Regions from separate parts of the Providencia sp. PROV004 genome, predicted to be linked through region 2. Evidence: predicted binding sites of a transcription regulator. Region 2 holds the regulator's gene; the other holds the start of a gene.
What was found. The regulator PurR, encoded in region 2, represses purine synthesis genes. The targets are predictions, from matches to a motif close to CANGCAAACGTTTGCNTG.
Positions count from the first base shown of each region.

Region 1: a site for PurR is predicted at 11,921-11,938, ahead of FVA69_RS01150 (NCS2 family permease). Genes of this name have one in related genera too.

Region 1 covers NZ_CP042859.1:252,780-268,789, reverse strand. Annotated here, with positions in the region: gene FVA69_RS01210 (fimbria/pilus outer membrane usher protein) at 1-712, shown strand, start outside; gene FVA69_RS01205 (fimbrial protein) at 726-1,712, shown strand; gene FVA69_RS01200 (fimbrial protein) at 1,722-2,237, shown strand; gene FVA69_RS01195 (fimbrial protein) at 2,251-2,748, shown strand; gene FVA69_RS01190 (helix-turn-helix domain-containing protein) at 2,793-3,089, shown strand; gene FVA69_RS01185 (fimbrial protein) at 3,086-4,072, shown strand; gene FVA69_RS01180 (helix-turn-helix domain-containing protein) at 4,263-4,484, shown strand; gene FVA69_RS01175 (helix-turn-helix domain-containing protein) at 4,583-4,870, shown strand; gene FVA69_RS01170 (LysR family transcriptional regulator) at 4,946-5,830, opposite strand; gene ampC (class C beta-lactamase) at 6,014-7,156, shown strand; gene hemN (oxygen-independent coproporphyrinogen III oxidase) at 7,822-9,195, opposite strand; gene yihI (Der GTPase-activating protein YihI) at 9,529-10,044, opposite strand; gene FVA69_RS01150 (NCS2 family permease) at 10,530-11,864, opposite strand; gene FVA69_RS01145 (amino acid ABC transporter permease) at 12,051-12,803, opposite strand; gene FVA69_RS01140 (amino acid ABC transporter permease) at 12,805-13,557, opposite strand; gene FVA69_RS01135 (ABC transporter substrate-binding protein) at 13,668-14,507, opposite strand; gene phoU (phosphate signaling complex protein PhoU) at 15,027-15,740, opposite strand; gene pstB (phosphate ABC transporter ATP-binding protein PstB) at 15,754-16,010, opposite strand, start outside.
Region 2 covers NZ_CP042859.1:2,762,610-2,778,619, forward strand. Annotated here, with positions in the region: gene rnt (ribonuclease T) at 1-117, shown strand, start outside; gene FVA69_RS12435 (Grx4 family monothiol glutaredoxin) at 217-564, opposite strand; gene sodB (superoxide dismutase [Fe]) at 1,044-1,622, shown strand; gene purR (HTH-type transcriptional repressor PurR) at 2,063-3,088, shown strand; gene punR (DNA-binding transcriptional activator PunR) at 3,098-4,003, opposite strand; gene punC (purine nucleoside transporter PunC) at 4,126-5,352, shown strand; gene FVA69_RS12460 (helix-turn-helix transcriptional regulator) at 5,664-6,422, shown strand; gene FVA69_RS12465 (putative quinol monooxygenase) at 6,447-6,719, shown strand; gene FVA69_RS12470 (riboflavin synthase) at 6,933-7,598, opposite strand; gene FVA69_RS12475 (MATE family efflux transporter) at 7,875-9,248, shown strand; tRNA gene FVA69_RS12480 (tRNA-Val) at 9,407-9,483, shown strand; tRNA gene FVA69_RS12485 (tRNA-Val) at 9,514-9,590, shown strand; tRNA gene FVA69_RS12490 (tRNA-Val) at 9,622-9,698, shown strand; gene pykF (pyruvate kinase PykF) at 10,117-11,529, shown strand; gene FVA69_RS12500 (major outer membrane lipoprotein) at 11,946-12,182, shown strand; gene FVA69_RS12505 (L,D-transpeptidase family protein) at 12,280-13,344, opposite strand; gene sufE (cysteine desulfuration protein SufE) at 13,734-14,150, opposite strand; gene sufS (cysteine desulfurase SufS) at 14,184-15,422, opposite strand; gene sufD (Fe-S cluster assembly protein SufD) at 15,428-16,010, opposite strand, start outside.

The DNA.
Region 1 (16,010 bases), 2.1 Mb from region 2:
CGCCTCTCAGCTCAATAACCGCTTAAATTGGAGTATGCAACAAGGCTTTACCACTCGAGAACAAGGCACTAGCGGTAATATGAATGCCTCTTATAAAGGGCAATATGGTGAAGTTTCAGGTGGAACTGGCTATAGCAAAGACAACTATAACCTCTATTACGGGGTTAATGGTAGCTTAGTGGCTCACTCTGGCGGACTAGTTCTTGGCCAGCAATTAGGCGAAACCGCGGCTATTGTAGAAATCCCTGACGCGGGTGATGTTCCTATTTTAAACCAAGCTGGGGTTGTCACCAATAACCAAGGTTATGCGCTAGTACCTTATGTCACGGCTTATCGCAAAAATGTGATTGATATCGATACCTCGGGGTTGCCTGAAAATACCGAAATGGAATTAACCAGCCAAAGTGTTGCTCCAAGTCGTGGTGCACTGGTGAAAGCCAATTTTGCAGCGAATATCGGGTACCGTGCCATCATGATATTAAGTTTTGCTGATGGTAAACCTGTGCCTTTCGGTGCTCAGGCCATATTTAAAGATAATCCACAGCTAAATAATATAGTAGGCAATGATGGCGAAATTTATTTATCTGGCTTAGCTGAAAACGGCAGTTTTATTATTCAATACAACGATAAACAGCAATGCCAAGTAAATTATAACTTAGCGGGTATATCGAATTATATGGGGTTATATAAAACAGCAGCGGTTTGCCGATAATTGGGAGTCTATCATGAAAATAACACTATATAAATTACCCTTATTATTTGGATGCTTATTTTTTAATTCATATGCATCTTATGCTGAATGTCTTAAAGGCACCTACACTGCTCATCATAATATTCCTGATAAAACAATTTATGTACAATATGATAATTTGCATGCCAACAATTATGTATTAGCAAGTCATAGTATTAGAGCATTCACCGCTGATTATATTTTTGCCATGCCATATGAAAATGATTGTGGTGGATATTTAGATACCTACTATGTAAATGGTTGGTCAGCCAATTCAAGTAAAATTGCACCAACCAATATTCCTGGCGTGGGTGTCAGAATCAAATTTACCAACAATGTCTTACCTGGTTATATCCCAACAAGATCAGTGACAATAGATAAGTCATATACGCTTACAAGTACTAATGGGTATAATAACTGGGAAGTTGAAATATTAAAAACAGGAACAATTGCCACTTCGGGTGTGATTAGAAGTGGGCATATTGCAAATCTTACACAATATAACACTAAGGTTGGTACGCGATTTTTAGGCGCTACACTTGGTTTTGGAAGTAATTATCGTATTTCTGTTGTGAGTTGCTCATTAAAGAATAATCAGTCTACATATAATATTAATATGAAAGATTGGTATGATACGCAATTTCCCAATATAGGCTCAACCAGCACACCGGTTGATATTCCAATTACATTAACTTGTGCAGTTGGCACCAATATTAAAGCGACAGTGACAAGTTCTAAATATGAAGATACCGCAACCGGAAAATTAGGGCTAACAGGAGCTAATAGTGCTACTGGTGTCGCAATACAATTATTGGATAAAAATAATAATCCAATCAAGCTGAATACTAAGAACAGCCTGCAAAATAATGTCCCAGCTGGTGATTACATGTTTAATTGGAAGGCACGCTATATAAAAACAGCAGATAATATTACGTCAGGTACAGCAAATGCGTCTGCAACTGTCAATATCCGCTATGAGTAGGAATAAAAAATGAAAATAATATCTAAAAATTTACTTTTACTTAGTAGCTTAATATTCAATGGGAATTCATTCGCTGCTAGCACTGTCACGTTGAATTTCACCGGTAATATTAGAGCGGCAACTTGTAATATTACTGGTGGTAATAATATTGATATTGACCTGAAAAGTATTTCAGCTGATGTATTTCGCAATGCGAGCTCTGGTTCTAACTGGAATACATTTAATATCAGCCTAAATAATTGTTCATCTTTTATTAACCAAGTAAAACTGACGTTTACAGGGACGGCGGATACCGCGGATGTAGCAAGTTTATACAAAAATCAAGGCACAGCTAAAAACCTAGCCGTACAACTACAAAATGGTAATGGAACAACTGCATTAGGTAACCAAAAAGTATTACAAGTTCCGACAAATGGGCAAGCGAATATTAATATTCCATTACGTACACGTGCCTTTAGCTCATTAGGTAATGCCACACCAGGAACCATTTCCGCCAATATTACGGCAACAATTACCTATTTATAAAAGAGAGAATAATATGAGACAGTTAATCCTATTACTATCGCTAATGAGTAGCTCTTTAACCGCTTTTGGGCTAACAGCAAATATTAAAGTACATGGTGTCGTTATTGCTGCTCCTTGTGAAGTCGAAAAAAATAATTATTTAATTGATTTGAAAAAAATTAATATTTGGAATATCAAAGATACTCAGAAATCTCCGTGGGTTAATTTTTCCGTGAAGCTAAAAAATTGCCCTGTCGGTACCACTATAGCTGTAATGAAAATATCTGGCACTCCGGATGCAACAGTCACGGAACATTTTATTAATAATGGTACGGCGAAAAATGTGGCATTAAATTTAGCCAATACTACCAATAAAACAACAATAAAAAATGGTGATACGATTACTGCGAATGTTAATACACAAACACGAAATGTTGAAATTCCTCTGTCTGCAAGAGTTTCAGGATATGGAAATGGTATGGTTGCAGGCTCATTTAAAAGCCATTTAGAATTTACATTTACTTATCAATAGTTAAATTTATTTCTATTATATTAGTTTTAATAGGAGAAAGCAGTATGCCTAATTACTATCCTATATCAAGAATAATTGGCAATAAAATTACCTATTACCGAAAAATGAAAGGCATGACATTAGAGAGTTTATCTAAAATAATAGGCGTTAGTGAACAACAACAATCACGCTATGAGCGTGGTATTAATCGAATTAATATTGATAGGCTTTATCATTACTCTAAGATATTTGAAATTGATATTATAGCTTTTTTTATTTTCAATTCTAGGGAGATCAATGAGATTGAGCATGCAAAAGAAAAATATTTAAATAAAAAAGTAAATTTTAAGGATGTTTTATGACTAAAAAGAAAATATTACTGATAATAATAGGTTCAGTTTTTGCTTATTCTGCGTATACACAAGCGGCCTGTATTCAAAACCCGAACTTACGAAATGTTGTGGTTAATGTACCTACGAAAACCTATTCATTACAATATGACGATACAGGAGCACGAGACCTCGATACTATTCGAGTCAATTTTAAAGGCTCACAAGTCAATACATTTTCAGGCCCAAAAAGTAATGGCCAATGCGGTGATGCCTATTTACATGCTGATTATGTGAATGGTTGGGTACCAAACGGTAATAAAATTGCAGCCAGTAATATACCGGGCATCAGCATTCAAGTAAAAGCAACGGAAATTGGTTTCTTGAACACACGTTATGGACCACCAACATTAGCTAACCCAGCTGCTTGGGGTATTCCTAACCCATATTGGACTATTACTATCAAAAAAACAGGACAAGTCACACAGGGCGGAAATTTAAAGGCAGGGCATGTGGGAAGACTAACACAGCGTAACCCTGCACCACATAACAGTACGTGGAATTTAACATCGTTGAATATTCCAGCAGGTGCAATCAAAATTAATGTATTAAAGTGTTCGACAAAAGCGAATAGTTATACGGTTAATTTGGGAACTTGGTACGATACTCAATTTAAAGCAATTGGTACGACTAGCAATAGTGTCAATATACCCATTACATTAAGCTGTGCTGCAGGCACTAATCTAAAAGTGACAGTGACAAGTAGTGCTGGGTATGTTGATACTAATACAGGGAAAATTAAACTGTCAGGACAAGGGCAAGCGACCGGAATCGCCATTCAATTATTAGATAGAAACAGCAACCCAATAAAGCTTAATTCAAAGTTTACTTTGCAAAATAATGTTGCAGGTGGCGACTATATTTTTAATTGGAAAGCTCGATATATTAAAACTGCTAATAATATAACTGCAGGAGCCGCAAATTCAACAGCGTCAGTTAATATAAGATATGAATAAATAACACTCAACATCAATCATAAAAAGAGGTTAATTTACCTACAATTTGATTTTTATTGCTAACATCGAAAAATATCATCGAACAATTGATAAATAGCAAATTTACTATTTAATAAAAATGGTTAATATAGATATATAATCTTTACATAGTGTCTAGTTAGCAATAAAAAATATAATTTTAGGAGTCTATATGTCTTATTCAACATCTCACCTAATTGGTAAAAAAATACTTTTTTATCGAAAAACGAATGGGCTTTCAATTAATGAACTATCAGAGGTTATTGGCATCAGCCCACAACAGCAATCACGATATGAAAGAGGTATAAATAGAATAACGTTAGATAGACTGTTCCAGTATGCAACATATTTTGAGATTGATATTCAATCATTTTTTCAATCTATTGATATTTAATAAATTAAGTAATAATACATAACACTAGAAAAACAAATTACATTAATAATATTTAATTATATTCACATTACAATATTAAATAAGTTAGAGAGAACATTATGAAACGAAAAATATCTAAATCTGTCGGTTTAAAAATAAGGTCATTAAGAGAAAGTCACGGAATGAGTGGTAAAGAATTAAGCATGTTATTAGGTATTAGCCAACAACATCAATCACGCTATGAAAATGGTGAGGTTAATATTCATGTCGATACCATTTACCAATTGGCACAAATATTTAATGTTTCACCAACCTATTTCTTTACTACAGCCGTCACAGAGATTAATAGTACAGAGCTCCCTATTAGCAAAAAGAATTATTTCTCGGCTGAAGCTCTGGTATTTTAACTTCTAAATATGAGCATTATATTATGCTAGTAAATTAAATCTCGGTGCTATTTCTATTTATAGTATAGCACCGACTTATTGTTCTTTTTTAGATTCATCCACCAACCAATTATGAAATATCGCCATCGCCGGTGTCATAGCTCTCGATTTTAAACGACTTAGCCAATATCCCCCCAGAGTTACGGATATATCAAAAGGTTGAACTAACACCCCTGCACTTAATTCATGGTTGAACATGCAACTTGGCACCAACGCTACACCGTCGGTTAATAGCGCAGCTTCAATCATCAAACGCGATGAATCAAATACAGGCCCTTTGACACGCCATGGTTCCACTTCTGCGGCTAAAAACCATTTCTCCCATTCATCTTTACGATATGAACGCATTAACTGGTGGGATTTTAAATCTAACGGATGTTTCAGCTGATTTGCAACTTTCTCTGAACAAAGCACAGTATGCGCAGTTGAAAACAGTGGTGTATTTTCTACTAGTGGCCATAATCCTTCACCAAAACGAATAGCAAAATCAACGCCTTCAGCAGCTAAATTTACTACATTGTTATGGGTCATAATGCGTAAATCAATATAAGGATATCGTTCAGAGAATTGCGTTAGCCTTGGTAATAACCAACCCACCGCAAATGTACCGACCACTGAAATACTTAAAGCTTCTCTATAATGGCCATCCTCAAATTGCAGTAATAGTGACTCTATTTGGTCAAAAGAGCGGCTCAATACGGGCAGCAACGCAAAGCCTTCTTCGGTTAATGCCAACCCTCGAGGTAAGCGAATAAACAGTTCAAGTCCCAGTTGCTCCTCTAACAGCCTAACTTGTTGACTGACAGCGGCCTGAGTGACATTCAATTCTATTCCGGCTCGTGTAAAGCTTAAATGCCGTGCGGAAGCTTCAAATGCCCTAAGTGCATTGAGGGGTAGCCGATGACGATAATTTTCTGCCATAAGATTTTCTTTTACCTCATCGAATTTTATATCGTTTTGAATAATGCTTGAAAGCATGCATACTATTTTTCAACCACGGACTACCCGCTGAAAACCGTATATTAAAGCACTTTACACTTGCTATGAAGTGCTTTCCTGTTCCTGTCAGCAATAACTTAAACTTGTACTTATTGGAATAACTCTATGAAAAATCTTTTTCGTCAGGGGCGAATTTTTGTCGCTCTCAGTGTGGCATTAACGACACTATCCACCCATGCATTCACACAAAAAGATGTCGATAATATAATTAAACCTCTAATGGAACAAAAGCAGATCCCCGGAATGTCTGTAGCCATTTCTGTTGATGGAAAACACTATATTTATCACTATGGTGTGCAGTCTAAGCAAAGTTCAGTCCCTGTCAGTGATGAGACTTTATTTGAGATTGGCTCTTTATCTAAAACCTTTACTGCTACACTCGCAGCCTATGCACAAAACCAAGGAAAACTCGATTTTTCGCAAAAGGTAAGCCACTATCTTCCTGAATTAAAAGGGTCTGCTTTCGACCAAGTGACAGTAATGAACTTGGCTACACACACTTCGGGTTTATCGTTATTTGTGCCTGATAGTATTACGAATTCAGCGGAATTAATCCGTTATTACCAGCAGTGGAAACCGACCAAAGCCATTGGGCAATATCGCTCTTATTCAAATCTTGGTGTGGGATTACTCGGTATCGTTACAGCAAAACAACTCAAAATGCCATTTGAACAAGCGATGGAAAAATTGATGTTGCCTGCACTTGGATTAAAACATACTTATATTCATGTGCCTAAAAACCAACAGAAAAATTATGCCCAAGGTTATAATAAGAACGATCAACCCGTTCGTGTGACACCACAAATTTTAGATGCTGAATCTTATGGTTTAAAATCTAATGCTAAAGATCTAATTCGCTTCTTAGATATTAATATACAAACGAAGAAAGTCGCTAAACCGTGGCAGGAAGCCGTAGAGAACACACATACGGGGTTCTACATGACCGATTCATTTATGCAAGATATGATGTGGGAAAGCTATTCATGGCCAGTATCTCTTGCTCAATTACAGCAAGGTAACCGAGATGAAATGGCGCTCACACCGCAAAAAGTTGAAGCTATCCATCCTGTAATGCCACCTGAAACTCAGGCTTTTTACAATAAAACAGGTTCAACCAATGGTTTTGCAGCCTATGCGGCATTTATTCCTGAAGACCGAATCGCGGTGGTGATTTTGTCCAACAAATGGTATCCAATCCCTGACCGCATTACCGCGACTTATCAATTAATTGAAAAAATTAATGAATAGATTTCTGACTAAGATTAGATGCTCTAAATAGTTCGTTCTGTCACTAGGCGTCGAAATGAAGACAGCGCGGGGAGCATACACTAAGTATGTGACCCATGTGGCTGAATGAAGACAACAACGTGGCAGCACGAAATATGACAAAGATTAGATGCTCTAAATAGTTCGTTCTGTCGCTAGGCGTCGAAATGAAGACAGCGCGGGGAGCATACACGAAGTATGTGACCCGTGTGGCTGAATGAAGACAACAACGTGGCAGCACGAAATATGACAAAGATTAGATGCTCTAAATAGTTCGTTCTGTCGCTAGGCGTCGAAATGAAGACAGCGCGGGGAGCATACACTAAGTATGTGACCCATGTGGCTGAATGAAGACAACAACGCGACAGCACGAAATATGACAAAGATTAGATGCTCTAAATAGTTCGTTCTGTCGCTAGGCGTCGAAATGAAGACAGCGCGGGGAGCATACACTAAGTATGTGACCCGTGTGGCTGAATGAAGACAACAGCGTGGCAGCACGAAATATGACAAAGATTAGATGCTCTAAATAGTTCGTTCTGTCGCTAGGCGTCGAAATGAAGACAGCGCGGGGAGCATACACTAAGTATGTGACCCGTGTGGCTGAATGAAGACAACAACGCGACAGGACGAAATATGAAGAGCATTTAGATGACGCGGGAAAACTGCCGCTGCCTCATCTGATTACGCAAATACACATCAAAACACATGCAAATATTACGAATAAGTAAACGTCCTTGTGGTGTCACTTTAATACCTTTATCTGTTATTTCAACCAGCCCATCTTCAGCCATTGGTTTCAGCAGTTCTAAATCTTCCTTAAAGTAAGATTTAAAATCTATCGGATATAACTCTTCGATTTGCGCGAAACTCAATTGGAAGTTACAGATTAAGGTTTTGATGACATCGCGGCGTAGACAATCATCATCGGTTAAGGCGAGTCCACGCCACAGCGCGTGACCTTGCTCTTCAACTTGCGCATAATAGGTTTTCAAATCTTTCTGATTTTGTGCGTAGTTATCACCTAACATACTGATCGCAGAAACCCCTAACCCCAGTAAATCACAATCTCCTTGGGTGGTGTAACCTTGAAAATTACGGTGCAGAATGCCTTCCCGTTGTGCCACGGCAAGTTCATCCTCAGGGCGTGCAAAGTGATCCATACCAATAAATTGATAACCATCTCTGGTGAGAGTCGCAATTGTGTCTTGCAGAATATCGAGTTTTTGCTCCGCACTTGGTAAATCAGCGTCTTTAATTTTACGCTGCGCAGCAAATAAATTAGGTAAGTGCGCATAATTGAACACACTTAAACGATCTGGTGATAATTCAGCCACTTTCTTTAGGGTAAATGCAAAGCTTTCAGGTGTTTGCTTAGGTAAACCATAAATTAAATCAATACTTGTCGAGGTAAACCCCATCTCTTTAGCCCGTTTAATTAAGGCGAAAATAAAATCTTCGTCCTGTTCACGGTTAACCAGTACCTGAACTTCTTTATTAAAATCCTGCACTCCCATACTTAGACGATTAAACCCTTCATGGCGTAAGTGGTCTATCATATCCAGTTCAATTTCACGCGGGTCGACTTCAATCGACATTTCCACATCATCCGCAAAATTAAAGTGTTTTTTCAATAAACCAACCAAATGGCTGACTTGAGCTTTATCGAGATAAGTTGGAGTACCACCGCCCCAATGCATTTGTGTCACGATGCGGTTTTTTAATAACGCTGCGCGCTGAATAATTTCTTTTTCAATTACTTGAAGATATTCATCGGCTTTATGTTTTTGGCGTGTCACTAATTTATTACAGCCACAGAAATAACAAAGTTTATGGCAAAAAGGAATATGAACATAGAGCGATAAGGGGCGATCAGGATAACGCTGCGTTGCTTGAACAAACGCATTCTCATCGTACTCTTGATTAAATTCCAAGGCGGTGGGGTACGAAGTATAACGTGGCCCTGAATAATTGTATTTTTGAATGAGAGAAAGATCCCAAACAATATTTTGCTCTGACATAACATTCCTCAATTGACCAAAAGCTCAAACTATAACGATGACTTCACTCTATTTAATTTGTTATTCGATGAGAGTGAAAATTTTATAACCTGCATAAGCATTATAGACTCTAAATATTTCGAGTTGCAGCTAGGCGACAAGTGAATGAGTCGCTAGGAGTATACATAAGTATATGACTAGTGCGAATGAACATAGTCAACAACGCTGCAGCTTTAAAATATGACGAGTATAAATATGTTAGAGAAAAGAGACTTGATGCAACATCAAAGAAAAGTGAGTTAGCAGAAAAAATAGCCAAATCCCCCGCTAGCGCGAGGGATCTTTTAAACGAAATTATTTACTTTTTAAGATGCGCATAATGTCATCAAGTTTTTCTTCGTCTTCTTCCTCTTCTTCTTCGCTATATTCAATACCGAGAATATTCATCAGCTCATCGATACGGTCTAAACAAGTATCAACATATTCTTGTTCTTGCGCCGTGATGGTTTCGCCATCTTCTAGGCGTGCCAAAATGCTATCTAAACGGTCATCGCTTTCCAGCATTTCCAGCTCTTTTTCTGGTGTCAGTTTTTCTTTAACAGCTGGCTGTTTTTTCTCAACCGCAGGTTTCGTGACCTGTTTTTCATCCACAATTAAAGGCACTGGCTTTTTGCTACCTAAACGTGGGTCGGTTGAAGTATTTTGCCCACCATTTTGCTTATTAGAAGCCTGTTCTACATAACGGCTGCCAGACTTATGACCGCGATGTTTTTTCTCACGCTTACGCTCACGGCCTTCCGCATTTATCTCTTCTTTAGTTTTACGGTATTTTTTCTTTGGCTTAGCAGCCGCTTTTTTTGGTGCATTCATGGTCTGATACCTTGATAAAGTCAGTTTCTGCTGCGAAATCTAGCAGGATCCCATAAAGGGGGAAAGCACTAGTTTGCAATTTCAGCGGATTTTTTACTCCACCCTGCCTTCGCAATAGTACTTTAATGATTATACCTTAAATAATTTGTGTTGCATGTACACTCATGCAACACAAATTATTTAGAGCATGGAGGTTCAAATAACAAAAAGAGAAATGATTAACTCATTAAATAATTCTAAATAATTCAAGTTGTGGCTAGGCGTCAATCGAGGTTATCTCGGGGAGCATACATAAGTATGTGACCCGAGTAGCCGAGAGAAGACAGCAACGCCACAGCTTGAAGTATGACGAAGATTAATGCGCTAAATAGTTTGAGCTGTAGCAAGGCGGCAAGAATTGCTAATCCCTAGGAGCATACAAAAGTATGTGACTAGGGTTAGCAAACGCAGCCAACACCGCTACAGTTCAAAATATGAAGCGCATTTTAGGCGTCGACTAGGATCATTTTTAACAAAAACATCGCCGCGACTAAAATCACACACAAACCCAGATCACGCCAGCGACCAGTACCAATTTTCATTGCACAGTAAGCAATAAAGCCCAACGCAATACCTTCAGTAATCGAGAAACTAAATGGCATCATCACTGCAGTAATAAATGCGGGTACAGACTCAGTTAAGTCATCCCATTTCACGCGAGTTAGGCTTGATGTCATCAGCACGCCCACGTAAATCAAGGCTCCCGCAGTTGCATAAGCTGGAACCATACCTGCAAGAGGTGAGATAAACATAGTCAATAGGAATAAAACACCAACGACGATCGCGGTTAAACCTGTACGCCCACCAACAGAAACACCTGAAGAACTTTCAATATATGCAGTGACTGAAGATGTTCCCATCGCTGAACCTGCGACAGAACTCAAGCTGTCTACATATAAAGCTTGTTTCATTCGAGGGAAAGTCCCGCGTTCATTGGTGATACCCGCTTTGTCAGTCACCCCAATCATGGTACCTGATGAGTCAAACAAATTGACTAGCATAAAGGCAAAAATCACACCGGATAACGCTAAATCTAAAGAACCAGAGAAATCAACCTGCCCCACGACACTCGTGATACTTGGCGGCATTGAGAATATCCCAGAATATTTTACATCTCCCAGAGCCAGACCAATCAAAGTGGTCACCGCAATAGAAACTAATACCGCGGCATGAATATTACGTGCCGCTAAGATGGCAATAATAAAGAACCCGAGAGCTCCCAGCCAAACATTATGGTGAGTCAAGTTACCGATAGAAACTAACGTGTCCGGGTTAGCCACAATAATGCCGGAGTTTTTCAGCCCCATCATCGCAATAAATAGGCCGATACCACTGGTGATCCCGACGCGAAGACTCAAAGGAATGTTAGCGATAATCCAATAACGTATGCGGAATAGTGTCAGAATAAATAAGCCGACAGCCCCCCAAAATACGGCGCCCATAGCAACTTCCCATGAATACCCCATCGCCCCTACAACAACAAAAGCAAAAAAGGCATTCAAGCCCATCGCGGGTGCAACAGCAATCGGTAAATTTGCCAGTAGCCCCATTAAAATGCTACCAATTGCCGCAATTAAACAGGTGGTCACAAACACGGCTTTGATGTCCATGCCTGCAACTGAGAGTATTTGAGGGTTAACAAAGACGATATATACCATCGTCAGGAAGGTGGTGAAGCCTGCAACAACTTCTGTCCGTGCTGTCGTGCCGTGCTCTTGCAATTTAAAAACACGCTGAAACAAGCCCTGCGGTTGTGCCGAGCTAGAAGATTGATTACTCATTAGATATTGCGCCCAAAAAAAGTTTTTTTCGCCCTATACTACAATTAAAAACCACAAAAGAAAACGATTGCGTAAACTGCAAGGAGCCAAAATGTCCTAACTAACTGATACGCCAAGATGAAATAATAAAAATAACCCAAAATAGTGGAGTGAAAAAATGGTGGGTATTTCACCACCACTTTTGATTTAGGAAAGTGCTAACAATTTTTGTCGACGCCAAAACAATAAACGATGTTTCGCAGCCAGTTTTTGGGGTTGATGCTGTGCACTGAGCTTTTTCGCCACTCTATTCGCAATAATTTCTACCGCAAAGCACATCACAAAATAAATAAATGCAACGAATAAGAAAACTTCGAGAGGATAAACCATTTCACGGTTGTTCACTTGGGTTGCTAAGAAAGAAAGCTCCGCAACACCAACAACATAGGCTAATGAGGTGTCTTTAATTAATGCTACCCACTGGTTAATAAATGACGGTACCATCATGCGTAAGGCTTGTGGTAACACGATATTCCATAATACCTGCCAGCGGCTAAACCCCAAGGATAAACCTGCCTGCCACTGCCCTGCTCCTATTGCTAAAATGCCCGCTTTCACAGCATGAGCCAAATATGCGGAGGTAATCAATGCCAATGCGCATACTACCGTTGCAATACCCGGAATTTCCATACCCAATAAGATTGGCAACAGGAAATAGGTCCAAAAAATCAACATAATGACGAGAATTGCACGAAAAAATCCTAAAACTGCGGCGAACAGGTTAACCCAGAAGCCTCGTAGCATGGCTAAGGCTATTCCGCCCAATGTCCCTAATACAATGGAGGCCGCACCGGCAAGTAAGCTAATGACTAGCGTCAGCGCTGCGCCTTCAAGTGGTCCATCAGGGAAAGTACCGAATAATAAATATTGCCAGTTCTGCTCAATAACTGAAAAATCCATTTTATACCCCCTGAGCCAAATTACGCTGCTGGCGCCACTGGCCCCACCCCTCCATTACTGCAATAATAGCAATGTACAATACTGTCGCTACCCCAAAGGCAGTAAAGGTTTGCAGTGTCTGGCTATCAACCTGACGAGAGACATAAGACAGTTCTGCGACACCGATGGCCATCGTTAACGATGAGTTTTTCACCACATTCATATATTGGCCCAGTAGCGGAGGCATGGCGATTTTAACGGCTTGCGGTAATACCACTAATTTCATGGCCTGCCATGACGTTAATCCTAAAGCAAACGCGACATATTTTTGCCCTTGGCGAACACCACGGATCCCAGCGCGAATTTCTTCGGCAATAAAAGGGACGGTATACAAGGTCAAACCAATAAAACCCGCTAAGAATTCAAATGACGGCCAACCCACGGTTATTCCAAATAAATGGATTTCATGGGGAGTATTTAGCCATTCCATTGCAGCAGAGGGTAAAATTTCACCGGAAGCAAAATACCAAAAGAATAACTGCACCAACAAAGGCGTATTTCTAAAAATAGAGATGTAGATACTCACGGCCCAACGCACAGGAGCAATTTGACTATCCTTTGCTGATGCAACTATAAAACCCAATGCAGTGGCTGCAACAATGGTACAAATCGAGATCCAAACGGTGATCAAAAAACCGTAGCCAAACCATTCTAGATACTCGGGGGCCAATAAATGGGCAGACCAAAAATCACCACTCAAAAATTTTTCAAACATTGTTCACGACCTATTGCCTTCACAGCCTGTGATTAAAAACGCATCCCTTATAACCAAGAACCCCGCACAGAGTGCAGGGCTTCATATCACTGAATATTTACCGCTACCCGTTAAGACTGAGGTTGTTGCTCACTCAGTGGCGCAAATTTAAAGTCCCCGCGTGGCTGTGCAGCTTTAGTATCTGGGCCAAACCAACGGTTATAAATTACCTCGGCTTTACCGTCTTTCTCCAGTTTCAACAATGTTTCGTTGACGTTTTCAACCAAACGGGTTTCACCTTTGCTTGCTGCCAATGCTTGGTATTCTTTCGTCAGGCTAAATGGGGAAATCTCAAAATCTGCTTTCACTTTTTCAGGTAAATTACCTAATAAACCAACCAGTTTCGCATCATCTTGTGTGATAGCTTGGACGTTGCCATTACGCAGTGCAGCGAATGCTTGCGGCGTATCATCGTACGAAATTACCTTTGTATCAGGGAAACGTTCACGTAAAGTCACTTCCTGCACAGTGCCTTTATCTGCACCAATACGTAGTGGTTTGATATCGTCAGGGGTTTTTAATACGCCTTTACGGGCAATAAATTTTTGGCCTGTCGCAAAATCAGGGATAGAAAAATCAACTTGCTTTGCGCGCTCATCAGTAATGGTGAAATTAGCGCCAATCAGGTCAACTTTGCCCGAAGTCAGAAGTGGGATACGGTTTGCTGGGTTAGTGGGACGAAGCTCAAGTTTTACCCCTAAGCTATCTGCAATTTCTTGTGCGATATCCACATCATAGCCCGCTAATTTTTTAGTTTGTGGGTCAATAAAGCCAAATGGTGGATTGCTATCAAACACAGAAATGCGGATCACACCCGCTTGTTTGATATCATCTAATTTATCTGCGCTAGCGACATTCGCTGTCAGCGCTAAACCTGTAAGTAAAACAGTCGTTAGAATACGAGCTTTCATTGAACACCCCTGACGGTAAATTTTTGTAAATCGACCATCACACGCTATCAACTATTACTTAGCACTTGAAATAATATTAAATAATATATTTATAACCAAATGGAATATTAACGGAGACAAAAAAAGCCACCTTGATAACAAGGTGCCCCAGACATGGTTAAACCATCAATAGACTCTTATCGAGCAAGAAGAAAGTCGGTAGAAGAGATTGAGACAAATGATTGGAGTTGTAGCTTAATACTCTAAATAGTTCGTATTGTGGCTAGGCGGCAAGCAAGGATATCTCGGGGAGCATACATCAGTATGTGACCCAAGTAGCCGAGTTCAAATATTAGAACCACAGCTTGAAGTATGACGAGTATTTAATACATTAACCTCATACATTAATACTCTAAATAGTTCGTGTTGTGGCTAGGCGGCAAGCAAGGATATATCGGGGAGCATACACCAGTATGTGACCCGAGTAGCCGAGCGAAGCCAACACCGCCACAGCACGAAATATGACGAGTATTCGAGTAATTATTTATTCGTTAACATCTTCTCAAGACTATCCCCACCCACATGACGGAAATCCTGCCCCTTCACATAGTAGAAAATAAACTCACAGATGTTTTGGCAACGGTCACCGATGCGCTCAATTGAACGAGCACAGAATAGTGCTGTTAATACACTTGGGATCGTTCGTGGGTCTTCCATCATGTAGGTCATCAATTGACGTACGATGCCCTCATACTCTTGGTCAACTTTCTCATCTTCACGGTAGATACGAATCGCTTCTTCAAGATCCATTCGAGCGAACGCATCTAATACATCATGTAGCATTTGTACTGTATGACGGCCTAATGATTCCAAACTCACTAACAAGGGCTGGTGTTGATGAGAAAATTTTTCCAATGCGGTTTGACAGATTTTGTCCGCAACATCACCGATTCTTTCCAGCTCAGCAATCGTTTTTGAAATCGCCATAATCAGGCGCAAATCACTCGCCGTTGGTTGGCGTTTCGCGATGATTTTAACGCATTCTTCATCAATGGCCACTTCCATCATATTGACTTTATGGTCATTTTCGATAACTTCACGTGCTAGGGCTTCATCCTGATTATGCATGGCCGTAATGGCTTTGGTAAGCTGCTCTTCGACCAGTCCTCCCATCGTCATTAATTCAGTATGGATATGTTCCAGTTCAGCATTGAACTGCCCCGATATATGTTTGTTGTGATTCAGCGTATCCATCGTCGGCTCCATATCAACCGTAGCGGCCAGTAATATAATCTTCAGTTTGCTTCATTTCTGGGGTAGTAAACATTTTGTCAGTATGGTTAAACTCGACTAACTCCCCTAAATACATGAAAGCCGTATAGTCAGAACAGCGTGCTGCTTGTTGCATATTGTGGGTAACAATCACCACGGTGTATTCTGATTTTAATTCACTAATCAGTTCTTCAATTCGACCAGTTGAAATAGGGTCTAGAGCGGAACAGGGTTCATCTAGCAATAAAACCT
Region 2 (16,010 bases):
GGTAAACAAGCTCATGGCGCACTGTATGATACGAATCGCACGGCTTTGCTATTTTGTGAAATCGTTAATAAGTGGAAAAAATTGGGTGGTTGGCCAATTATTGAAGACAGTCAATAATCTTTTAGTAAATCACCATGACAGAAAAAACCGTATTTGATGTAAAGCAAAAATGCCTTCGTCAAATACGGTTTTTACGTCTTTTATTTGTGGCTTAATTTAGTCTGCGCTAGCTTCATCTGCTGGACGATATTTATCCGCAGTTTCTTTGATTAGAGACTGGAGCTCACCACGCTGGAACATTTCCATGATGATATCACAGCCACCGACCAGCTCACCATCCACCCATAATTGTGGAAAAGTCGGCCAGTTTGCGTATTTTGGCAATTCAGCGCGAATATCTGGGTTTTGTAAGATATCAACATAAGCAAAACGCTCACCACAAGAAGACAGAGCTTGTACTGCTTGAGCAGAAAAACCACAGCTCGGAAGTTTAGGAGAGCCTTTCATATATAATAAAATTGGGTTTTCTTTAATTTGGCGCTCAATTCTTTCAATAGTTGTCATTTTTAACTTCCTTAAAACAAAGATGCAGGTTTGCAGTCAGCCGGTAACTGAGAGTCTACCGCAACTTAACAGAATACATTGACTGATATAATAAGAAACTGAATTGTTTCATACAATATGCCAGTTTTATAGGGGCATTACTATAGCATTCCAAAAAGCAAAAAGGCATCTTTTCTATCTTCTCTTTACCTAAGTCAAACAAGCAGCTATTTCTAGTTAAAAATGCATATTTGATATATTCAGGTCATCTATTCGGAATATCCATATGATTTCTATGTGTAACTCCCCTATTTATTTGTTAACATTTGAGTAACGCTATTACCTTTACCTTTGTAAGGTTTAACGTGTTATCATTAATATATTAAATATCATATCGCCGATAGGCGAAACTCTAATGATAAGCAGTAACCGACTATTTCGCTCATTTTAAGAGCAAACACCCTAAGTTTTTTGATATAAAAGCAATCAAGGAGTACGAAATGTCATTTGAACTACCCGCTTTACCGTATGCAAAAGATGCTTTAGAACCTTATATCTCAGCTGAAACCTTAGAATATCACTATGGTAAGCACCATAACACGTACGTTGTTAACTTAAATAACCTAATCAAAGGCACTGACTTTGAAGGAAAATCTTTAGAAGAAATTATCAAAACTTCTGAAGCCGGAGTTTTTAACAACGCAGCACAAGTTTGGAATCACACTTTCTATTGGAATTGCTTAGCGCCAAATGCAGGTGGTGAACCAACAGGTAAAGTAGCTGATGCAATCAATAAATCATTCGGTTCTTTCGCTGAATTTAAAGCTCAATTTACTGATGCAGCAACCAAAAATTTTGGTGCAGGTTGGACATGGCTGGTGAAAAAAGCAGATGGTAGCCTTGCTATAGTGAATACATCTAACGCTGCAACACCTATTTCTGGTGATGATAAGCCCGTGTTAACTGTTGATATTTGGGAGCACGCTTACTATATCGATTACCGTAACGCTCGCCCTAAATATTTAGAAAACTTCTGGGCACTGGTTAACTGGAAATTTGTGGAAGAAAATTTAGCATAACAATTTCTGCTTGTTGCTAAGTTTAGATACTGCAAGGGCGAGATATACTCGCCCTTTTAAATTCACCCTACTCAAGGCTGAAATAAAATCAGAAAATATGCGCAGCAAGAAAGATAATTAATGCTAATGAGCCCAGCGCAGCAAGCAATCCATATTTAACATCTGTATCCATGAGTTCCTCTCATTCTAATGTAATTGAATTAATAAATAACCATGAAACAATAAAGGTTATTAAGTATACATATCCAAAAAAGTAAAACTAGTGTCTATATCACATGTTATAACATCAATTATTTCTTTCGTTTTTGCGCTAGATCAGACAAAATCGACAACAAATCGCTAAATTATTGCCAGCAAAGGATCAATGCATCAATATGCAGGTAATTTTTTAACAAGAATTCTTATAGAGACCGGTTATTGGTCAGGAGTTTTTTTCCCCCATGGCAACGATTAAAGATGTGGCGAAGCGCGCTGGCGTATCTACCACAACCGTATCCCATGTTATTAATAAAACGCGCTTTGTAGCTGATGACACTAAGGCTGCGGTTTGGGCTGCAATTAAAGAGCTCAATTATTCGCCAAGTGCGGTTGCCCGTAGTTTAAAAGTTAACCACACAAAGTCGATTGGGTTGTTAGCAACTTCCAGTGAAGCGCCTTACTTCGCTGAGGTGATCGAATCTGTTGAAAATAGCTGTTATGAAAAAGGCTATACGCTGATTCTTTGTAATTCTCATAACAATTTGGGAAAACAAAAAGCGTATTTACAGATGCTAGCACAAAAGCGCGTTGATGGCTTACTTGTGATGTGTTCCGAGTACCCTGATACCTTAATTGGTATGCTAGAAGATTACCGCAATATCCCAATGGTAGTCATGGACTGGGGAACTTCTCGTGGCGATTTTACAGATAGCATTATTGATAACTCGTTCCATGGTGGATACCTAGCAGGTCGCTATTTAATTGACCGTGGGCATCGCGATATTGGAGTGATCCCTGGTTCACTTGAAAGAAATACAGGTATTGGACGTTTAACTGGCTTCAAAAAAGCAATGGAAGAGGCCAAAATTACACTAAAAGAAGAATGGATAGTTCAGGGGGATTTCGAACCTGAGTCTGGCTATAAAGCAATGACGCAAATTTTAAGCCATAAACAGCGCCCTACCGCTGTATTTTGTGGTGGTGATATCATGGCAATGGGAGCAATTTGTGCCGCTGATGAAATGGGATTACGTGTTCCACAAGATATTTCAATCATTGGCTATGATAATGTGCGAAATGCGCGCTATTTTACACCGGCATTGACCACAATCCACCAACCCAAAGAGCGTTTAGGGCAAATGGCCTTCACAATGCTGCTCGATCGTATCGTCAATAAGCGCGAAGATGCTCAAACAATCGAAGTCCACCCTCGCCTTGTAGAACGTCGTTCTGTTGCAGATGGTCCATTTATCGATTACCGCCGATAGTACGAATAACTAGGTTGAAAGCCACTCTGCGTTAAGCGTTTCGTTATCGCCAAGGTAATCTAACAACCAGCTGAGCGCTGGTGATGTATTATTTTCCACCCAAGTTAAACAGCAAGGACTGGGTGGAAAAGGCTGCGCTAATGATAGTTCAACTAATTGGCCGTTTTCACAAAGCGGAGCCGCTCGATGCTCAGGTACCATCCCAACACATAACCCATTAACTAAACAAGCTAAGCCATTTTCCCAGTAAGGCACAACAAGCCGACGCTGGTTATCAAGAGCCCAAGTATCACGTTTGGGTAGGTTACGTGAAGTATCTTCAAGGCACAAACTAGGGTACTCTCTCATTTGATCATCGGTCAGTTTTTCACCTATTCTGGCTAATGGGTGCTCTGGGCTTGCAACACACATCCACGACATAAAACCCATATCACGGAAACTATACCTTTCACCAATTGGAGATGCTCGAGTCGCACCAATCGCAACATCTACACGCCCATCAGCAAGTGCATCCCACACCCCATTAAACACCTCTGGATGAATAAAGAGTTCGATATCAGGAAAATGACGATAAAAATCAAGAATTAGCTGTTCTGTCCGCTGTGGTTTGACAATACAATCAACGGCAATACTAAATTGACCACGCCAACCATTCGCAACTTGCTGACACTGGTGACGAGTATCTGTCATTTTTTTGATAACAGAACGGCTCTCCTTAATAAATATCGCCCCAGCTTCCGTTAGCACAACATCACGATGTCGACGCTCAAACAGAGGAACCGCAAGCCATTCTTCAACTTGCTTAACGGTATAGCTGATTGCAGAAGGTACACGGTGCAATTCTTCAGCAGCACCACTAAAGCTTCCAGTTCGAGCAACTGCATCAATCACTTCGAGTGCATGCGCAGACCACATAACTTCTCCTTTCAAAAATTTTGATAACAAGATCCAAATATTACCGTTTCACAACCTAAAAAAATAGCCTATACAATGGCGTCATCATTAACATTTTTTTAAATATCAGATAAGTAATAATTATGTCGAATACTGTGAAAAAAAACGCCCCTGGATTTATGGTGTACCTTGCAGGACTTAGCATGCTGGGGTTTTTAGCCATTGATATGTATTTACCTGCATTTGGTGCTATGCAAGACACCCTGCATACATCCGAAGGCGCGATCAGTGCTTCTCTCAGTATCTTTTTAGCTGGTTTTGCCTTCGCTCAGCTATTATGGGGGCCATTATCAGACAAACTTGGCCGTAAGCCTGTTCTCATTGTGGGCTTAACTATTTTCATTTTAAGTAGCTTAGCTATTTATTGGGTGGAAACCGCAACACAGCTATTAACACTACGTTTTTTACAGGCGGTTGGAGTCTGCTCCGCGGCTGTTTTGTGGCAAGCACTAGTTATCGACCGCTATGATGAAGCAAATACCCAAAAAGTTTTTGCTTCTATTATGCCGCTAGTCGCGCTATCCCCTGCTTTAGCGCCATTATTAGGTGCATGGGTTCTTGAGCACCAAACATGGGAAGCAATTTTCCTGATCCTAATGGCGGTGGGTATATTACTTTTATTACCAACGCTCTTTTTGAAAAATGTTTCAGTTAAAACAATAACTGATGACAACCAACCACAAGCTAAGATTTCTTTCTCAAATTTGCTCAGTTCCCCTGTTTTCAGCGGCAACGTACTAGTTTATGCATCCTGTAGTGCAGGTTTCTTCGCTTGGCTAACAGGTTCTCCCTTTATTTTACGCAATATGGGCTTCAATCCTGCTGATATTGGTTTGAGTTATATTCCACAAACTCTAGCCTTCATTATTGGTGGATATGGCTGCCGTATTTTATTAGCAAAAATCCGAGCAGAAACAATATTTCCATTGTTACTTCTTGGTTACGCGCTAAGCATGTCCATTTTATTTATCATGGCTATCTATACCACACCATCATTAACCATGATCTTGATTCCATTCTGCTTTATGGCAGCAATGAATGGAGCCTCTTACCCAATTGCAGTATCTAAAGCACTAAATACATTTCCTAGTGCGAGTGGTAAAGCAGCTGCGTTACAAAATGCCTTACAATTAGGGCTATGTTTTTTAGCAAGCCTACTTGTTTCTGCCTTGACCTTCGATCCATTGTTGGCAACAACCGGGGTCATGGCAGTCACAATTATTCCAATGGCCATTGGCTATTTTATGCAACGTTGTGCCAGCAAAAACAATCAAACTCTTAAGCAAGTCGATTACCATGCGAATTCATAAAGTGTAGTTTACTGAATCAACCATGCCGATAAGACTCGGCATGGTTTTTATTTTAGTGAATTCAAGAAAATGTTCCTTCAGTGTATAGCACTTGTGAGGATACGGTAATATTTATTAAGTATGTTGCTATATAACCCATTATTCTTAACTTACAACCCCTAATATTCTCTCATCAATTTTCTTTATTCAAAGCGGATTTCACTAAAAAATAAGGCTTTTATTTTGTCATCTACTAAGATATAGATATTTCTTGGTTAATTTTCTTGTTAAAAAACGTTATCATTGCGACATTAAATAATGAGTGCTCAAAAATGATGTTAAAACAGTATTATCCACCAGATGAATTAAAATCCTTTGTTAGTTCTATTTTGATAATCAAAGAGTTTACAGAGGCAATTAAAATTTTCCCTGGAACTGGTGCTGAAATCTGGGTTTCATCAGATGCTTTTTGCATGACAACAGAGAGCGACTCAGTCGCAGACTCATACCAACTTATTATTCCTAGGGTTAATACGTTTACTGCTAGCCCCAATCATTCTAAAGTCATGGTATTACGTATTCGTCATGATGCCTTACGTTTTTTACTACCTCAAAGCACACTAAATTATACGGATAAACCCATCGCATTGAGTGGCATATGGGAAGACCGCTGGTTTGAAGCTTTAGCTAATTCTTCATTTAAAGAGCTGTTAGAGTGTTTTAATAAGACAAAAGCCAAGAAAAAACCTCATTTCATAGATGAAATCTTAGAGTTGCTATATCGTAACCCAACTAAAAAAATCACTGAAATTGCCGAAGAGACCGGCTTACATGTCCGTGTCATTCAAAAAGAGTTTCTAAAAGAATATGGTATTACGCCAAAAAGGTACCAGATCAATTGTCGCTTAGAACATGTTTTAAAAAGTATGGTAGTAGAACAAGACACCTACCGCTGGTTTGAAACAGGCTATTATGATCAATCCCACTTTTACCGTGATTTTAAAAGATACTTTACTATGACGCCGTCGGCATTTTTAAAATCGAGTTATTCGCTTTTTTACAATACAAAAACTAAGTACCCATTAAGATAGTTCTTAATACATAAGGAGAACGGAATGAGTATTGTTGTGTATGCCCAAATTACAACAGAAAGGACGGATGGGTATTTAACGAAAGAAATCGTTCGTGACTTAGCAAAACTAAGCCGCCGAGAGAAAGGATGCATTCAATATGATCTTATGGCTAAAGAGAATGGTTACATTGTTTTCGAGGAATGGGAAGACACTCAGGCATTAGAGATGCATAAAAATAGCCCTCATTTCAGGCGATTAGTTGAAGCAATTGAACGTGATAACGCCAGCTTTTCTGTCAATTTTAGTGAAAGATGATCTATTAATAATGAAAGCTAGAGCTAGTTGTCATTTTTGAGAATTTTAATCATCTTTATTTAATAGAACTTCATAACCTACATTCAAGAAACAAAGATTGAACGTGTTTCATTCAGGCTATAGCATAAACCATTATTGCTATAGCCTACCTGACTGTTTATGCCGCTATTTATCTTTCAAGCACGAAACACGGTTATTACTTTGCATGCCTATTTACTCTGTTTTTGCTGCGTCAGCCAATTCTTCTGCTTGTTGTAATAATCTTTCTTGTTCTTTTTGATTTAAAACACGCTCAACAGTATCAACAATCGCCTGAGTTTGTGGATCTATCTCAATATTTATTTTATCACCCAAACGTTTTTTACCTAATGTTGTTCTCTCTAATGTTTCAGGAATGAGATGCACACAAAAACGATTATTGATCACGTCACCGACAGTTAAACTAATACCATCAATCGCTACAAATCCTTTATGTAAAATGTATTTCATTAATGGTTTATCATGAATTGACAACCAAATTTGATGGTTATCTTCAGATGTGAAGATTTTACTAATTTCAGCGGTTGTCATAATATGACCAGAAACAACATGCCCACCTATTTCGTCACCGTATTTTGCGGCACGTTCGATATTAACAACATCACCTTCTTGCAATTCCCCCAAATTAGTTAATCTCAGGGTTTCTTTAATTAGATCAAAACTGACTCTTTCGCCATCAATTTTTGTTACCGTCAAACAACAACCATTATGCGCAACGGAGGCCCCTGTTTCTAAACCTTTCAGCAATTCTGGGGTAAACTTCATTACATGAGTTCTAAAGTTGGCTCTTTCTGTAATTTCAATAATAGGAGCAGTCGCTTGAACAATGCCTGTAAACATAATGATTCTCAGTGTAGTGGATTAATAGACTCAGTTTACATCAGAATTTTTAGAGATCTATCCTATTTGAGTGGTAAACAACACGATAATAAACCTTATATTCAGTAATATATTAGGCTTGAAAATGCTCTTTTATAGTTTGTTACCATATCATTATTGGAATCTATTTAGAAACGGGATAGAATGAGCGGTTTTTAATAATCAATGAGTTTTAAGTAACTCACTTATTTTTCTAATTTTTTTCCTCTTACTTGCTTTTATTACAAAGGTGTATGCGTGCAGAAATATTTTACAGAAGCGCGTAGCTTGTTGGCACTTGGTATTCCTATCGTTTTAGCTCAATTTTCACAAACTGCGATGGGGTTTGTGGATACAGTTATGGCTGGAAGCGTTAGTGAAATTGAGATGTCCGCAGTTGCAGTTGGTTTTTCCATCTGGCTGCCAGCTATTCTTTTTGGCCAAGGGATTTTAATGGCATTAACCCCAATCGTTGCACAAATGAATGGGTCAGGTCGTCGTAACTTAATTGGTGACCAAATTCAGCAGGGCCTGTGGTTAGCGCTACTTTTAGCCTTAGGTATTATGTGCCTTCTTTATAATAGTCAGCTAATTATTAGTAATATGCCCCATATTGATAAAGAATTGGCGGATAAATCTGTCCGTTTTTTACATGCTATTATGTGGGGTGCGCCAGGCTACTTATTTTATCAAGTATATCGTAGCCAATGTGAAGGGCTTTCAAAAACCAAGCCGGGGATGGTGATTGGTTTTCTCGGCTTAATGATTAATATTCCCATTAACTATATCTTTATCTATGGTCACTTTGGTGCCCCCGCTTTAGGTGGTGTTGGTTGCGGTGTCGCCACCGCATCAGTGTATTGGGCTATGTGTCTGATGATGAGATGGTATGTGAAACGTGCTACTGCGCAGCGTGATATTCGCCCTACACTCTCTTTCACATCGCCAAATCCATTAATCTTGAAGCGAATTATTGTGTTAGGTACACCAATTGGTCTGGCACTTTTCTTTGAAGTCACTTTATTTGCTGTCGTTGCACTGCTAGTCGCTCCATTAGGTGTTGTCGCAGTAGCTGGTCACCAAGTTGCGTTGAATTTCAGCTCTGTGATGTTTATGTTCCCATTATCATTAGGAATAGCTGCAACCATTCGCGTAGGTTACAACTTGGGACAGAAATCAACTGAAGCGGCTAAAGTTTCATCTTATACTGGCATTGCTGTTGGCTTAATGGTCGCTTGTTTTACCGCGGTTCTCACAGCCGTCTTCCGTGAGCCGATTGCAATGATGTATAACAAAAACCCCGAGGTGGTTGTTTTAGCTAGTAGTTTAATGCTATACGCCGCTATTTATCAGTTGTCAGACTCTGTGCAAGTTATTGGTGCGGGCATTTTACGTGGCTATAAAGATACGCGTTCTATTTTCTTTATTACCTTCACTGCATATTGGTTACTTGGCTTACCTTCCGGCTATATCTTAGCGTTAACTGATATCATTGCACCGGCGATGGGGCCTAAAGGCTTCTGGATTGGCTTTATTATTGGTTTGAGTGCGGCTGCAATAGGAATGGCGACACGAATTATGTGGATCCATAAGCAGACAGAGGATGTTGTTTTACTTCGTTCAGCGCGCTAATCGACGGTTTTTTAAGCTTTTTATTATGGGAGAAGATGTATTTCGCACCAGATAGTTTTAAATACGAGCAAACTATCACGAAAATACATTTTCCCCTTGCCAGATGAACTTCATAACGTTAATATTCATCCCCGTTGTCACCTAGATAACTTTTAGATGCGTCCGTAGCTCAGTTGGTTAGAGCACCACCTTGACATGGTGGGGGTCGGTAGTTCGAGTCTACTCGGACGCACCATTTCTAGTGAACACAATGTTAATTTTCAGCGCGTCCGTAGCTCAGTTGGTTAGAGCACCACCTTGACATGGTGGGGGTCGGTAGTTCGAGTCTACTCGGACGCACCATTTCAAATTAACACAAATCAAGTCTCTCAGTGCGTCCGTAGCTCAGTTGGTTAGAGCACCACCTTGACATGGTGGGGGTCGGTAGTTCGAGTCTACTCGGACGCACCATTTAATTTATCTTCCTACCCCACTATAATTTCTCTTGATTGTCTATTATTATTCCCTTATTTTGTTGCGCAACAAATTAACAGCCTAATATCAACTGAATTTTTGATCTGAACGCCTTCTTCTTTTAATTTAATAAAATTTGATTTGTCTCACAGTTTTTTGTTGTCTATAATACTCACATTGGCTGAAAGGTTTCAACAGTAATAAATCAATACGTTAGCTTTAATTGAATTTGTCATCTACACTATAATAAGAATCAAAATGTGACAAATTTAAGTGTAAAAATGCATTAAACACCAGACTGTCGCCTATTCTTATAAATGAGTTGCGCAACAAAATTTACCCTGCGCACGACTTATTAAATGTACTAAGCATCGGCGGCAATACCGATTTCCTTTATAACATTAGATAGACTGCCATGAAAAAAACCAAAATTGTTTGTACTATCGGTCCAAAAACCGAATCAGAAGAAAAACTGACCCAACTCCTTGATGCAGGCATGAACGTCATGCGTCTCAATTTCTCTCACGGTGACTACGAAGAACACGGTCAACGTATCAAAAACCTTCGCGCTGTTTGTGCAAAAACAGGTAAACAAGCTGCTATTTTGCTAGATACTAAAGGGCCTGAAATCCGCACCATGAAATTGGAAGGTGGTAACGACGTTTCTCTCGTTGCTGGCCAAACTTTTACATTTACTACCGATACCTCTGTGGTAGGTAATAAAGATAAAGTTGCGGTGACCTATGCGGGTTTAACTTCAGATTTGAAAGTTGGCAATACCGTATTAGTTGATGATGGCTTAATTGGTATGAAAGTGACTAATGTCACTGCAACTGAAGTTGTTTGTGAAGTTTTAAATAACGGTGACCTCGGTGAGAAAAAAGGGGTTAACCTGCCAGGCGTTTCAATTGGCCTTCCAGCATTAGCAGAAAAAGATAAAGAAGACTTAGTCTTTGGTTGCCAGCAAGGTGTTGATTTTGTTGCTGCTTCATTTATTCGTAAGCGCTCAGATGTTGAAGAAATTCGAGCTCACCTGAAAAAACACGGTGGCGAGAACATCCAAATTATTTCTAAAATTGAAAACCAAGAAGGTTTAAATAACTTTGATGAGATTTTAGAAGCCTCTGACGGCATCATGGTCGCTCGTGGTGATTTAGGCGTTGAAATCCCAGTTGAAGAAGTTATTTTTGCACAAAAAATGATGATTGAAAAATGTGTTGCAGCACGCAAAGTCGTGATCACAGCAACCCAGATGCTTGATTCAATGATCAAAAACCCACGCCCTACTCGCGCGGAAGCGGGTGACGTTGCCAATGCTATTTTAGATGGCACTGATGCGGTTATGTTGTCTGGTGAAAGTGCTAAAGGTAAATACCCGGTAGAAGCTGTTACCATTATGGCAACTATCTGTGAACGTACAGACCGTGTAATGCAAACTCGCATCGATAACCAAAAACCAAGCCAACGCCTACGTGTCACTGAGGCTGTATGTCGTGGTGCGGTGGAAATGTCTGAAAAATTAGATGTCCCATTAATCGTTGTTGCAACTTATGGCGGTAAATCGGCTAAGTCTGTCCGTAAGTATTTCCCTACTGCACCAATCTTAGCGTTAACTACCAATGAAGAAACTGCACGCCAGTTACTGTTAGTTAAAGGTGTGATCCCAATGATAGTTGGTGGTTTTACTTCTACAGATGACTTTTATCGTGAAGGTAAACGCGCAGCTCTAGAAAGTGGTTTAGCTGTTTCTGGTGATGCGGTTGTAATGGTCTCTGGCGCATTAGTACAAAGCGGAACAACCAATACATCTTCAGTTCACGTACTTTAATTAGTCTTTAATTGTCTTCTAAAAGGCCGATAGTGATTATTTTAGCTATCGGCCTTTTTATTTAGATTTAACATTTAGTGCTGCCTTGATGTAACTATCCCTTTATTTACTTTTCTCTAGTAAATATCTTATTGCATTTTAAGTGTAATATCATAAACCCCACTTAAATTGGTCAAATAACAACCTTCATTGATCTTAATTTAAATTTTTCTTCTTTTTCCTAGTACTAAATATAAAGTATTTCTAGCAAAACTTCATATTTAGTACTAGCATAAGACATAGTAAGTGCCATACCCTAATTTTCATTAGGTTGTTTTAAAGGGATATAGCAAGCTTTAAGATAACAAGCTTAGCTCTATTGTTTGGTGACTTGCTTTTTTATATTTTCAAGATAAATCAATCTAGAGGGTAAAATAATGATTCGTACTAAAATTGTACTGGGCTCTATCGTATTAGCTTCAGCATTACTAGCGGGTTGTTCTAACAGCACTGAAGTGCAAAAACTCTCTTCAGATGTGCAAACTCTGAATGGTAAAGTTGATCAACTGAGCAACGACGTTCAGTCTCTGCGCTCTGACGTACAGACAGCTCAAGAAGAAGCAGCACGTGCTAACCAACGTCTGGATAACCAAGTTCGTACTTACAAAAAATAAGTTCGATTTGGCGATAATCTAGTCTTAAAGATCCTTCTTTGAAGCTAGTAGCATTTATGAGGGCCTATGAAAATAGGCCCTTATTATTTGGTCAGGGTTATTGAGTTACAACAGAAGAGCGGTATTTCGCAGGTAGCAAGGCCCCAACTTTACCGTCATAGATGGGTTCTGGCTGTGAAATCGAGAATGGCTCAATAGGTACTAAACCTTGGTGTTGTGTTTCATCTTCAGGGATACCATTACTCTGATCATTATTTACACGCACAGGCATACCAGAACGCCTTGCTAGCTCTTTTTCCACTAAAGCCTTATCAATCCCTTCATTTTCTAGAAAACGCTTGAAATCGTCAGACAGCTTGATTGGCATGGTTTGTGGGTCATCACCGCTTGTTCGTGACAATGGCTGATGCACCTCAATGTAATAACTGCCATCAGTTTCTTTGGAGTATTTGACAGGCTGATCAATAACTTGGACACGAGTTCCTTTTGGTACTGTTTTAAATAATGCTTCGATATCATCAGGACGTAAACGAATACAACCGGAGCTCACTCGCATACCAATACCAAAATCCGCATTAGTGCCGTGTATCAGATATTCACCACGCCCATACGCTAGGCGTAATGCATACAAGCCCATTGGATTTTCAGGCCCTGCTGGAACGACGGCTGGAAGAGTTATACCTTCTTTAGCGTAATTTTTACGGATATTCGCCGTTGGTGTCCATGTAGGATCTTTAATTGACTGACTTACTGAAGTCACCATTTCAGGTGTGTCGCGACCTAACTGGCCGATACCGATAGGATAAACAATCACTTCCTCACTGTTCGCAGGGTAATAATATAAACGCAGCTCCGCCAGGTTAATCACAATTCCCGTTCTTGGTGTTGATGGTAACAACATTTGTGCTGGAATGATGAGTTCTTTACCCGCTTCAGGAAGGTACGGGTCTGTTCCTGGGTTTGCTTCAAGCATACCGAGTAGACCGATTTGGTGCTCACTTGCAATGGCCTCCAATGGTCGCCCATCATTGGGGACGATATACGTGTAATTTTCCCCGATAAGACGAGTGTTACTGTCAGGTAATGGATATTCTTTTGCTTGAGCTGGAGCCAATAAGGCGCTCATGACAAATAAACTTGCCACCGTCAAAACTCTTTTCATACCTACTCCAAGGAAAATAGTGTTCTTACAATAATTCAATGATTATTGTTCATAATAGCAACTATCCTTCATATCTTTAATACTAATTAAATATTTTTATTAAGTATTAATAAGGTAGTAGTCTTTTTATGATAGCCAAATACAATCACTTTAATGGACTGGTCGAATAAAAATAATAACCAAGAAGTAAAATAAGTAAGGGAGCATAAAGCTCCCTGCAGACTTGCTGCCAAACATATTATGTTTGGCAGCAAGTCTAATAGGTTATTGAAAATAAATTAGGAAAATCAATTTATTGATTTTCGGCTGATAACACAAAGCGGGAAAAACCACGCTTTTATCCCGCTTTGTCAACAACCTCAAGGGAGCATAACGCTCCCTCGGTAGGATCATACTAATTGTGCCGCACGCGATAAAATTGTACGGATCATCGCATTTAAACCTTGAGTTCGCGAAGGTGTTAAATGTTGCTCCAATGCAAGTTGTTCAAAAAATGACTTCACATCGAGTGCGAGTATTTGTTGCGCCGTTTTGCCTTGAAAAAGGATAATCACAATAGCAACTAACCCTTTAACGATTGCAGCATCGCTATCACCTGCAAACGTAATTGTCCCGTCTGCTTGTTTTTGCATATCAATCCACACTTGGCTTTGGCACCCTGCGATTAAATTATTATCGCTTCTTTGTACCTCTGAGAGTTCAGGTAAACGTCCCCCTAGCTCTATCATATAGAGATAGCGTTCCTCCCAGTCCTGACAACGGGAGAAATTACGTAATAACTTATTTTCATCGGGTAATGCGGGCATGCTCAGTTCCTTTACCATATATTTCTTATGTGCTTAGCCTAACAATTTTTTAATGCGCTGTAACGCATTGTATAAAGAATCGATTTCTTCTTTCGTGGTGTATATCCCCACAGAAGCACGGCACATAGCAGGAACGTGATAATGTTCCATTAATGGTAAAGCACAGTGATGGCCAGTACGGATAGCAATACCATATCTATCTAGAAAAGAACCCACATCATAGGCATGGTGCTGGCCTAAATTAAACGCCAAAACGCCTTCCCGTTGGTCATTGCCATATAATATAACTGATGGTATTTCTTGCAATTTCTTAGAAGCATATGCCATTACTTCAGCTTCATGAGCAAATACATCAGGTAAATTAAGTGCGTTTAAATAATCGAATGCCGCCCCTAACCCAATAATTGCGCTAACGTTCGGTGTTCCTGCTTCAAAGCGCCATGGCGCATCAGCAAAAGTGATCCCTTTGGTCAGGCTGACTTGGCGGATCATTGCCCCACCGCCCTCCCATGGTGGCATCATATCCAAAATAGCTTTTTTGCCATAAAGGATACCAATACCTGTCGGGCCATATAACTTATGCCCTGAAAACACATAGAAATCACAGTCTAAGGCTTGCACATCAACCTGCTGATGCATTGCACCTTGCGCGCCATCGACCAATATCGCGATCTCTCCACCTTTTGAAGCCGCAATCGCTCGGGCTTGTTTAATGATATCCTGTACGGGATTAACTGTTCCCAATACATTAGAGATATGTGTAAAGCTCAATAATCGCGTACGTGAATCAATGACATCATTTAATACATCTAATTGCAGTCTACCATCGTCAGAAATTGGGATAATTCGAATTTCAAAGCCAATTTCCTCAGCTAACATATACCAAGGTACAATATTCGCATGGTGCTCCATTTCAGTGATGACAATATTGTCCCCTTCATGGAAATACTTTCGACCAAAACTATTTGCAACAAGGTTAATACCTTCCGTTGTGCCTTTAACAAACACGATTTCTTCATTTGAAGCTGCGTGAATGAAAGAGGCAGCTTTCTGGCGAACCTCCTCCATCATTGTCGTCGCATTTGCACTGAGAGTATGTATACCACGGTGAACCGCGGCATACTGATGTAACGTAAACTCACTTTCTTTTTCAATAACTTGCAAAGGCTTTTGTGCACTTGCGGCGCTATCTAAATAAACCAGCGGATGATTATTGACTGACTGTGATAAGGCAGGAAAATCCTGCCTTACTGAAGCGACATTGAATAGCATGGATATTAAACCTCCGCTAAGCGCTGGCGGATGTTTGCCATCACAGCGTGTTTTAACTCTTCCGATTCAATAGATTCTGTAAGTTCCGCAGCAAATGCGATAATAATCATATGTTTTGCTGCCTTACCCTCAATTCCTCTTGAGCGCAGATAAAACAGTTGTTCGTCATCAATACGACCGACCGTTGCACCGTGACCACACTTTACGTCATCTGCATAAATTTCAAGCTGAGGTTTAGTATCAATTTCTGCTTTTTCACCTAACAACAATGTGTTGTTAGTCATTTGACCATCTGTTTTTAATGCGTTGGGTGCGACTTTGATCATGCCATTAAAGACAGCTTTACTGCTATCCATCGCAATCACTTTATGTAATTGACGGCTATTGCAGTAACCTTTATTGTGCTCTAAATACGTACGAGTATCAGCAATTTCATTGCCTTTAGGCAGCAGTATACTGTTGAGTTCAAACTCAGTATTTTCACCGTCAAGGCGAGCACTTGTATGGTTTCGTGTTAATAATGCGCCAAGTAAAAAACTGGTACTTTTCACACGGCTATCGCGCCCAATAACAATATCATTGTGAGCA